DNA from 2 places in the Streptomyces sp. NPDC097617 genome. Region 1 is predicted to be linked to the other one. Evidence: riboswitches for the same ligand, from Rfam matches in the RefSeq annotation. Region 1 holds a riboswitch; the other holds the start of a gene.
What was found. A riboswitch is a leader RNA that binds a small molecule or an ion and turns the genes downstream of it on or off. The one in region 1 is predicted to bind thiamine pyrophosphate.
Positions count from the first base shown of each region.

Region 1 (5,045 bases):
AGCATCGGGGGATGCACATGACCAGCGCTCCGCACCTGCTGACCGAAGACCGGCCGGAGTTCGATCGGCTCGTCGACGAGGCGCTGCGCGCCGCCCACGAGCGGCCCGAGCTCGCCACGCTCGGCGAACGGCTGAACGCCGAACAGCTGCGCACCATGGCCCAGGGCGCCAGCGCCCTGCTGGCGGCCGCGGCCGCCGCCGAGTACGGCCACTACGTGAAGGTCCGCGAGGAACGGCGCGACGAGGTACTGACCGTGCCCGGTTCGGCGGGGGACGAGGACGACGGACAGAGCAGCGGGGGCGGCGCGGGCGTCAGCGCCGTGGTCGCGGTCCTCGCGCCCGTGCTCGCGGGCACCGCCATGCTGATCTTCCTGCTCGTCGGCTACATCCTGAAGATGATCGAGCCCGAACCGGCCTTCGCCGAAACCATGCTGACGGCGGGTTGGCTCTTCGGCGGGCTCACCGCGGCCGCCCTGCTCTTCGCCGTGATCGGGCTGCTGGTGACGGCGGTACGCAACAGCGCGACCGAGGTGGTCGCGAACGAGACCGAGGCGATACCCGACGAGGTCGCGCGGGCCCGCGAGGCCTGGCGGCACGCCCTGCTGGAGCGCGGCATCGTGCCGTTCCTGCGGGACGCGCTGGCCGATCCGAGTGCGGGGCCGGGCTTTCCCACCCCCCGCACCCCGGCGGCGGGCCGGATCCCCAACCTGGGGTACAGCCGGCCCGACTTCACGAGCCCCGGCTCACCGTCGGAGACCCCCCGGCCCGGCTACAGCCCGCCGGACTTCACGAGCCCGGACTTCGGCGGCCCGGAACACGACCCGAAATAGCACCAGGTACGAGCGTCAGGCGTACGGGCCGAGCCCCGACCAGGCCCAGGCCCGGGCCCGGGCCCGGGCCCGCACACGATCGCTACGGTGCGCCGGCTGTGCGCGGCGCACGGGACGGACCCGCGGCTCCCCCCATGGGTCGCGGGTCCGTCCTGTGCCGTTGCCGCGGTCAGTCGGCGAGCGGCAGGTAGACGCGGCTGCCCGAGGCCGCGAACTCGGCGGACTTCTCCGCCATGCCCGCCTGGATCTCGTCGGCCTTCAGGTCACCACCGTGCTCGCGGCGGATGTCCTGCGAGATCTTCATCGAGCAGAACTTGGGACCGCACATGGAGCAGAAGTGCGCGGTCTTGGCCGGCTCGGCCGGGAGGGTCTCGTCGTGGAACTCGCGGGCCGTGTCCGGGTCGAGGGCCAGGTTGAACTGGTCCTCCCAGCGGAACTCGAACCGCGCGTCCGACAGTGCGTCGTCCCACTCCTGGGCGCCCGGGTGGCCCTTGGCCAGGTCCGCCGCGTGCGCCGCGATCTTGTACGTGATGACGCCGGTCTTCACGTCGTCGCGGTTGGGCAGGCCCAGGTGCTCCTTGGGCGTGACGTAGCAGAGCATCGCGGTGCCCCACCAGGCGATCATCGCGGCGCCGATGCCCGAGGTGATGTGGTCGTACGCGGGCGCGACGTCCGTGGTCAGCGGGCCGAGCGTGTAGAACGGCGCCTCCTCGCAGATCTCCTGCTGGAGGTCGATGTTCTCCTTGATCTTGTGCATCGGGACGTGGCCCGGGCCCTCGATCATCGTCTGGACGTTGTGGCGCTTGGCGATCGTGTTCAGCTCGCCCAGCGTCTTCAGCTCGGCGAACTGGGCCGCGTCGTTGGCGTCCGCGATCGAGCCGGGGCGCAGGCCGTCGCCGAGGGAGTACGTGACGTCGTACGTCGCGAGGATCTCGCAGAGCTCCTCGAAGTTCGTGTAGAGGAAGTTCTCCTTGTGGTGCGCGAGGCACCACGCGGCCATGATCGAGCCACCGCGCGAGACGATGCCCGTCTTGCGGCGGGCGGTCAGCGGCACGTACGGGAGCAGCACGCCGGCGTGGACCGTCATGTAGTCGACGCCCTGCTCGGCCTGCTCGATGACCGTGTCCTTGTAGATCTCCCAGGTCAGTTCCTCAGCGCGGCCGTCGACCTTCTCCAGCGCCTGGTAGAGCGGCACGGTGCCGATCGGGACGGGGGAGTTGCGCAGCACCCACTCGCGGGTGGTGTGAATGTTGCGGCCGGTCGAGAGGTCCATGACCGTGTCGGCGCCCCACTTGGTGGCCCAGGTCATCTTGTCGACCTCCTCCTCGATGGAGGAGGTGACCGCGGAGTTCCCGATGTTGGCGTTGACCTTCACCAGGAAGCGCTTGCCGATGATCATCGGCTCGATCTCGGGGTGGTTCACATTCGCCGGAACCACGGCGCGACCTGCGGCGATCTCCTCGCGGACGACCTCGGGGGAGACGTTCTCGCGGATCGCGACGTACTCCATCTCCGGGGTGATCTCACCGCGGCGGGCGTACGCGAGCTGCGTGACGGCGGCGCCGCCCCGGCCGCGGCGGGGCTGCCGGGGGCGGCCCGGGAAGACCGCGTCGAGGTTCTTGAGGCCGCCGCGGGGCGAGGTGTGCTTGATGCCGTCGTCCTCGGGGCGCGCGGGACGGCCCGCGTACTCCTCGGTGTCACCGCGGCCGATGATCCAGTTCTCGCGCAGCGGCGCGAGGCCGCGGCGGACGTCGGTCTCGATCTGCGGGTCGGTGTACGGGCCGGACGTGTCGTAGAGCGTCACGTCCTTGCCGTTGGTGAGGTGGACCTGGCGGACCGGCACCCGAAGGTCGGGCCGGGAGCCCGCCAGGTATCCCTTGTGCCAGCCGGGCTGGCGCTCGGTCCGGCCGTCGGCGTCCTGGCTGACGGCAGGCGTGCGTGCGTCCTGAATGGTCATGAGACCTGATCTCCCTACGCCGGCATTACCCGGTAACAGGTTCGGCGGTCGACGCAGCCTCTTCCCGTACGCATCCGTGATGCTCGTACGGTGATCAGCGTCCTCTCAGCCCGGTGCTCCGAGCTCCCGCGTTGTGCAAAGGTGCCCCCACGCTAGCGTCATCCATGGCGTGCTGAACAGTGGGCCCCCTCATCTCTTGCGATGATCTGCTGGTGACGCCCTCGCCGCAGCCCCCCACCGAGCCCACAGCGACCCATGGCCACAACGGCCACGAACACGGGAGCCCAGGGCACTCCGCCGGGCATTCTCCAGGGCAGTCCGACGGGCATGCCGACCTACATGTCGACCTGCCCTCGCCGGCGCAGTCCGAGCGACTCTCCGACGGTCATTCCGGAGGGCACACGGGCGGACCCGGGGGCGGTCATTCCGGCGGGAACTCCTCGGGCCACTCCCACGGTCACAGCCACAGCCACGGCCCGGCGGCCCCCGTCTCGAAGCACCTGCGCAAGGTCATCGCCGCCGTACTGATCCCCTTCGCGGCCGCCGTGTTCATCGGCATGGCGGTGCTCTGGCCGGGCGGTGCCCCCGCCCACGAGCGCAGCGGGGTGGGCTTCGACCGGCAGACCCAGCAGGGCGTGGTGACCTCGCTCGAACAGGTCGACTGCAAGTCCGTGAACGCCGCCCAGGTACCGACGACCGCGGCTCCCTCCACCCCCGGGGGCCGCCAGGCGCAGGCCGAGCAGACCGGTGAGTGCAAGAAGGCCACCGTCGAGGTCGCCAGCGGCCCGGAGAAGGGCCGCACCTTCGTGGAGATCGTCCAGCCGGGCGCGCCACGGCAGTTGGAGGACGGCCAGGAGGTCGTGGTGGCGTACGCCCCGGACGCCCCGCGCGACCTCCAGTACTCGGTGATCGACGTGAACCGCAAACTCCCGATGGCCCTGCTGGCCGGCATCTTCGCGGTCGCGGTCGTCGTGGTCGGGCGGATGCGGGGACTGTTCGCGCTGATCGCGCTGGTGGTCAGCTTCGGCGTACTGACCCTCTTCATCCTCCCGGCCATCCTGCAGGGTTCGAACCCGCTGGTCGTGGCGGTGATCGGGGCCAGCGCCATCATGCTGATCGCGCTCTACATGTGCCACGGACTGACCGCCCGCACCTCCGTGGCCGTCCTCGGCACGCTCGTCTCGCTACTGCTCATCGGGCTGCTGGGCTCGGGGTTCATCGACTGGGCGTTCCTCAGCGGCAACACCGATGACAACACCGGGCTGATCCACGGGCTGTACCCGGACATCGACATGAGCGGTCTGCTGCTCGCAGGCGTGATCATCGGATCGCTGGGCGTGCTCGACGACGTGACGGTCACCCAGACCTCGGCGGTGTGGGAACTGCGGCAGGCGGACCCGTCGATGGGGCCGCGCGCCCTCTACCGGGCGGCCATCCGGATCGGCCGCGACCACATCGCCTCGGTGGTCAACACCCTGGTGCTGGCCTACGCCGGTGCCGCGCTGCCCCTGCTCCTGCTGTTCTCGATCGCCAACAGCAGCATGGGGTCCGTGGCCAACAGCGAGCTGGTGGCGGAGGAGATCGTACGGACCCTCGTGGGCTCGATCGGTCTGGTGGCCTCGGTCCCCGTGACAACGGCGCTGGCCGCGCTGGTGGTTTCTGCCGACCGACCGGGATCCCCGGCCAGCGTCCCGACCGGCGTCCCGACCGGCGTCCCGACCGGCGTCCCGACCGCGGGGCCGGTCCGCGGCCGGGGCCGGCGGCGCAAGCGCTGAACGGTGCGTATGCGATAGGTGGGCAGGTCAGCCGGCGTTCTGCTCGTTCTGCTGCGACTCGGCGAGGATCTTGACGAGGGCTTCGTCGAGGTTCTCCTCGAAGTCGCCCAGATTGCGCTCCTGTCCGAGCGGGACGATCCGGTCGGTGCGGTCGAGGAACGCGACGAGCGGCGCCGCGCTGGCCCGGAACAGGGCCCGGTCGCCGCCGACCTGGAGCCGGATGTGGACGTCGGACAGATCTTCGGGGTGGGTGGGGGCGATGTGCACATCGCCGTCACCGCATGGCTTGTTGATGCCGTCGAGGAGAAGTTCCCGACCGAACGCCCAGGTCACGGGCGCGTCTCCGGGAAGGTGGAAGGTCAGGCGGACTGCGTAGGGGTCGCGTGCGTCGTACCGGAGTTCCACCGGAATCCGGAACGAGAGCTCCTCGGAAACGAGGAAGCTCATCATGACCTCTGCCTGTACCGACTCGCGCATTGACTA
Region 1 covers NZ_JBIWCL010000039.1:1,542-6,586, reverse strand. The annotation lists gene ACIQZO_RS37790 (hypothetical protein) at 12-830, shown strand; gene thiC (phosphomethylpyrimidine synthase ThiC) at 1,000-2,787, opposite strand; TPP riboswitch at 2,782-2,927, opposite strand; gene ACIQZO_RS37780 (YibE/F family protein) at 2,997-4,562, shown strand; gene ACIQZO_RS37775 (SsgA family sporulation/cell division regulator) at 4,590-5,039, opposite strand.

Region 2 (5,045 bases), on a different contig from region 1:
TCAGGAAGCCGAAGCCCACCGTCACGGCGGACACCCCGAGCGGGAGCATGAGCATCGCGTCGAAGCCCCGTACGAAGCGGCCACCGCGCCGGGTCAGTGCCGCGGCCGCGAGTCCCCCGACGAACAGGGCGATCGCGGTGGCGGCGAGCGCGTACTGCAGGGAGTTCCAGATCGCCTCGACGGGCGCCACCAGGAAGGTCCCGCCACCGGCGCCCGCGTCCTGAAGCGCCCGGTAGAAGCCGAGGCCGTAGCCGCCGGGGGTGTCGAAGGACCGTTCGACCAGCACGCCCAGAGGCAGCACGATCAGCAGCGCGATGGTCAGCAGCACCCCGCCCAGCAGCGTGCGCTGGGCCCCGCCGCGCGGCCGGTGCGTGGTGCGGCCCGGGTCCACCAGCCGCAGTGCGGTCTCGCGCTTGCGCACGGTCCAGGCGTGCACGGCGAGGATCCCGCCGATCGCGGCGAACTGCACCATCGTCAGCACGGCGGCCGTCGGCAGGTCCAGGAGCTGCGCGGTCTGCCGGTAGACCTCCACCTCCAGGGTGGAGTACGCGGGCCCGCCCAGGATGAGTACGACGCCGAAGGAGCTGAAGGTGAACAGGAAGACCATCAGCGAGGCGGCGGCCACCGCCGGGACCAGCGCGGGCAGCGTCACCCGCCGCCACGCGGCGAACCGTCCGGCGCCCAGTACCCGGGCGGCCTCCTCCTGGCGCGGATCCAGCTGGGCCCACAGCCCGCCCACCGTGCGGACGACGACGGCGTAGTTGAAGAAGACGTGCGCGAGCAGGATCGCCCAGACGGTCGTATCGAGCCGGACGCCCACGAGTTCGTCCGTCAGTCCGCCCCGCCCGAGCAGCGCGAGGAAGGCGGTGCCGACCACCACGGTCGGCAGCACGAAGGGAACAGTCACCACGGCCCGCAGCAGTTGCTTGCCGGGGAACTCGAAGCGGGCGAAGACGTACGCGCCCGGCAGGGCGATCACGAGGGTGAGCACGGTGGAGGCGAACGCCTGCCAGGTGGTGAACCACAGGACGTCGGCGATGTCGGGGCGGCTCAGCACCTCCGCGAACCGGCCGAACTGCCACCCCTCGTCTGTCTTGAGGCCCCGCCCGACGATCGCGGCGACGGGGTAGGCGAAGAACAGCCCGAAGAAGGCGAGGGGGACGGCCATCAGGGCGAGCCGCACGGCGGTCGCCCGCACCCCCTCGCGGGGGCCGGAGCCCGGCGCGGCGCCCCCCGGCGCCGCGCCCGGCTCCTTGGTACCGCCTACTTCACGACGAGCGAGGTCCATGCCTTGACCCACTGCTCACGGTTCTTGGCGATGGTCTCCGGAGCCACGTTCTCCGGCTTCTCGACGACCACGCCGTGCTTGGTGAACAGCTCCGGCAGGACGGCGTCCTTCGTCACGGGGTTCACGAACATCTGGAGCGGCATGTCCTCCTGAAACTTCTTGCTGACCAGGAAGTCCACGAGGGCCTTGCCGCCCTCCTCGTTCTTGGCGCCCTTGAGCAGGCCCGCGAACTCGATCTGCCGGAAGCAGGTGCCGGTGGCGACGCCCGTGGGGGCCTCGGCCGGCTGCGGCTCGCCGTACAGGACCTCGACCGGCGGGCTGGAGGCGTAGGAGACGACCAGCGGGCGGTCGCCCTTGGCCTTCTTGCCGCCCGCGGAGCCGGAGAAGCGCTCGTTGTAGGCCTGCTCCCAGCCGTCGACGACCTCGACGCCGTTGGCCTTCAGCTTGCTCCAGTAGTCCTTCCAGCCCTCGTCGCCGTACTTGCCGACGGAGGCGAGCAGGAAGCCGAGGCCGGGCGAGGAGGTCGCGGCGTTCTCGGTGACCAGCAGGTTCTTGTACTCCGGCTTGATCAGGTCGTCCAGCGTCTGCGGCGGGGCGAGCTTCTTCTCGGCGAAGTAGGCCTTGTCGTAGTTGACGCAGATGTCGCCGGAGTCGATCGGGGTGACCCGGTGCTCCTTGTCGAGCACGAACTCGGGCTTCACCCCGGCCAGGCCCTTGGCCTCGTACGGCGTGAAGATGCCGTTGTCGAGGGCGCGCGAGAGGAGGGTGTTGTCCACCCCGAAGAACACGTCGCCGCGGGGGGAGCCCTTGGTGAGGATCTCCTGGTTCAGCGCGGTGCCCGCGTCGCCGGACTTCAGGACCTTGACCGTGTAGCCGCTCTGCTGCTCGAACTCCTTGAGGACCGTGTCGGTCACGTTGAAGGAGTCGTGGGAGACGAGCGTGACGGTCTTGGACTTCGGGGCCTCGCTCGCGCCGGCGGGCTTGTCCTTGGCGTCGCCGCCGCCGCAGGCACTGAGCGTGGTGACGCCGAGCGCGGCCGCGAGCGCGGCGCCCGCGATCTTCTTGGTGGTGCTCATTGGTGAATTCCTCCTGGGATGTCCAGGAGAAGACGCGGCCCTGCCCGGCGCTCCGCGGGAGCGGACGCCGGGCAGGGCGCAACAGCAAGAGTGGTGACCGAACTTCCTACCCCGAATGACCGGGGCGAGGTTCAGAGGGTCTGCGGATGACGGATACCGCACTCTCAGCGCTGTGGCGCTCCCCTGTCGGAATATGAAATTGGTTCGGCCACAGGGTACCCCGTGGCCGAATTACGTCGAACAGGCGGAATCTACCGCTCCGAGGCAGCCAGCTGGCCGCACGCGCCGTCGATCTCCTGGCCCCGGGTGTCCCGTACCGTCACGGGCACGCCGTGGCGGGCGATGGCCTCCACGAAGGCCTTCTCGTCCTCGGGCCGCGAGGCGGTCCACTTGGAGCCCGGCGTCGGGTTCAGCGGGATCAGGTTGACGTGCACACGCTTGCCCTTGAGCAGCTTGCCCAGGAGGTCACCGCGCCAGGCCTGGTCGTTGATGTCGCGGATCAGGGCGTACTCGATCGAGATCCGGCGGCCGGACTTCTCGGCGTACTCCCACGCGGCGCCCAGCACCTCGCGGACGTTCCAGCGCGTATTGACGGGCACGAGGGTGTCGCGCAGCTCGTCGTCGGGCGCGTGCAGCGAGACGGCCAGGCGGCACTTGAAGCCCTCGTCGGCGAAGCGCAGCATGGCCGGAACCAGACCGACGGTGGAGACGGTGATACCGCGCTGCGACAGACCCAGGCCGTCGGGCTCCGGGTCCGTAAGCCGGCGGATGGCGCCGACCACGCGGTTGTAGTTGGCCAGCGGCTCGCCCATGCCCATGAAGACGATGTTCGACAGGCGCGCCGGGCCGCCGGGGACCTCGCCGTCGCGCAGCGCGCGCATGCCGTCGACGATCTGGTGCACGATCTCGGCGGTGGAGAGGTTGCGGTCCAGGCCCGCCTGGCCGGTGGCGCAGAACGGGCAGTTCATGCCGCAGCCGGCCTGCGAGGAGATGCACATGGTGACCCGGTCGGGGTAGCGCATCAGTACGGACTCGACGAGCGTGCCGTCGTGCAGCTTCCACAGGGTCTTGCGGGTCGTGTCCTCGTCGCACGAGATGTGCCGGATGACGTTCATCAGGTCCGGCAGCAGCTCCTGCTGGAGCTTCTCCCGCGAGCCCGCCGGGATGTCGGTCCACTCGGCCGGGTCGTGCGCGTACCGCGCGAAGTAGTGCTGGGAGAGCTGCTTGGCCCGGAACGGCTTCTCGCCGATCGCGGCGACCGCCTCGCGGCGCTCGGCCGGGGTCATGTCGGCGAGGTGCCGGGGCGGCTTCTTGGCCCCGCGAGGGGCGACGAAAGTAAGCTCACCCGGAACAGGACGGGGGGCCATGAGTGGTACTCCTCAAATCTGACGAACCCTGGGCGGGCGATCTCCGCACACAAGCGGAGTCGACGTGATGGCACGCCCGGTGCCCGGAGAGCTCACGGGTCCATCCCGTAAAAACGGGAAAGCGCACCACTTATGAGTGGCGCGCTTTCCAGGATAACCCGGACGGGTCAGCCGGTACCCACGAAGGCCGCCAGCAGCAGCCACACCACGGGGGCCGTGGGAAGCAGGGAGTCCAGCCGGTCCATGATCCCGCCGTGTCCCGGCAGCAGGGTGCCCATGTCCTTGATGCCGAGATCCCGCTTGATCATCGACTCGCCCAGGTCGCCCAGGGTGGCGCTGACCGCGACCGCGAGACCGAGCAGCAGGCCCTGCCACCAGGAGCCGCCGTCGATCAGGAACTCCATGCACAGCGCGCCGGCCGCCATCGCGAAGGCCACCGCGCCGAAGAGCCCCTCGCGGGTCTTGCCGGGGCTGATGCGCGGCGCGAGCTTGGTCTTGCCGAAGCGCCAGCCGACCGCGTAGGCCCCAGTGTCGCTGACCACGGTCAGCAGCAGGAAGGTGATCACGCGCTGGGAGCCGTCGTCGGCGGTGAGCAGCATCGCGACGAACGTGGCCAGGAAGGGCACGTAGAACGCGGCGAAGGCGCCGGCCGTGACGTCCTTGAGGTAGTCCTCGGGCGGTTCGGTCATCCGCCACACGAGGACGGCCAGCACGGTCAGGGCCATGGCGACCCAGGCGCCCTCGGCCCCCCGGACGTATCCGGCGATGACCATGGCGGCGCCGCCGACCGCGAGCGGGACCAGCGGTGCCTTGATGCCCTTCTGCTCCTGCAGCCGGGAGGTGAGCTCCCACAGACCGACGACGACCGCGACGACGATGACGCCGACGAAGACGGCCTTGACGATCAGCAGCGAGGCGAAGATCACCGCGCCGAGGCCCACGCCGACCCCTATGGCCGCACGCAGGTCCCGGCCCGCGCGCTTCTTGGGCGGCGGGGGAGAGGCGTCCTGCGGCTGCTGGGCATGCGGAGGCGGGGGGCTGGGCATGGGCTCCTGCGGCGGCGTATCGGCGCGGAAGAGGGGGTCGCTGTCGGCGACGACCCCCCGATCGCGTGCTTCCCGGTCGTCGAAGTTACGGCCGGCGGCATCGGGCACGATGGGCATGGGCCGAGTGTGCGGGCCCACCTGCGCATCGTATGCGGGACCCGCCGGAACCGGCTCCGGCTGCCAGGAAGTGTCGTTCATCAGACTTCGAGGAGCTCGGCTTCCTTGTGCTTGAGGAGCTCGTCCACCTGCGCGACGTACTTCGCGGTGG
Region 2 covers NZ_JBIWCL010000020.1:90,316-95,360, forward strand. The annotation lists gene ACIQZO_RS27720 (ABC transporter permease) at 1-1,168, opposite strand, end outside; gene ACIQZO_RS27725 (thiamine ABC transporter substrate binding subunit) at 1,264-2,364, opposite strand; TPP riboswitch at 2,450-2,559, opposite strand; gene rlmN (23S rRNA (adenine(2503)-C(2))-methyltransferase RlmN) at 2,616-3,731, opposite strand; gene ACIQZO_RS27735 (phosphatidate cytidylyltransferase) at 3,899-4,975, opposite strand; gene frr (ribosome recycling factor) at 4,975-5,045, opposite strand, start outside.
Region 2: it holds a riboswitch for thiamine pyrophosphate, as region 1 does, so the genes downstream of both, ACIQZO_RS27725 (thiamine ABC transporter substrate binding subunit) here and thiC (phosphomethylpyrimidine synthase ThiC) in region 1, are expected to answer to the same signal.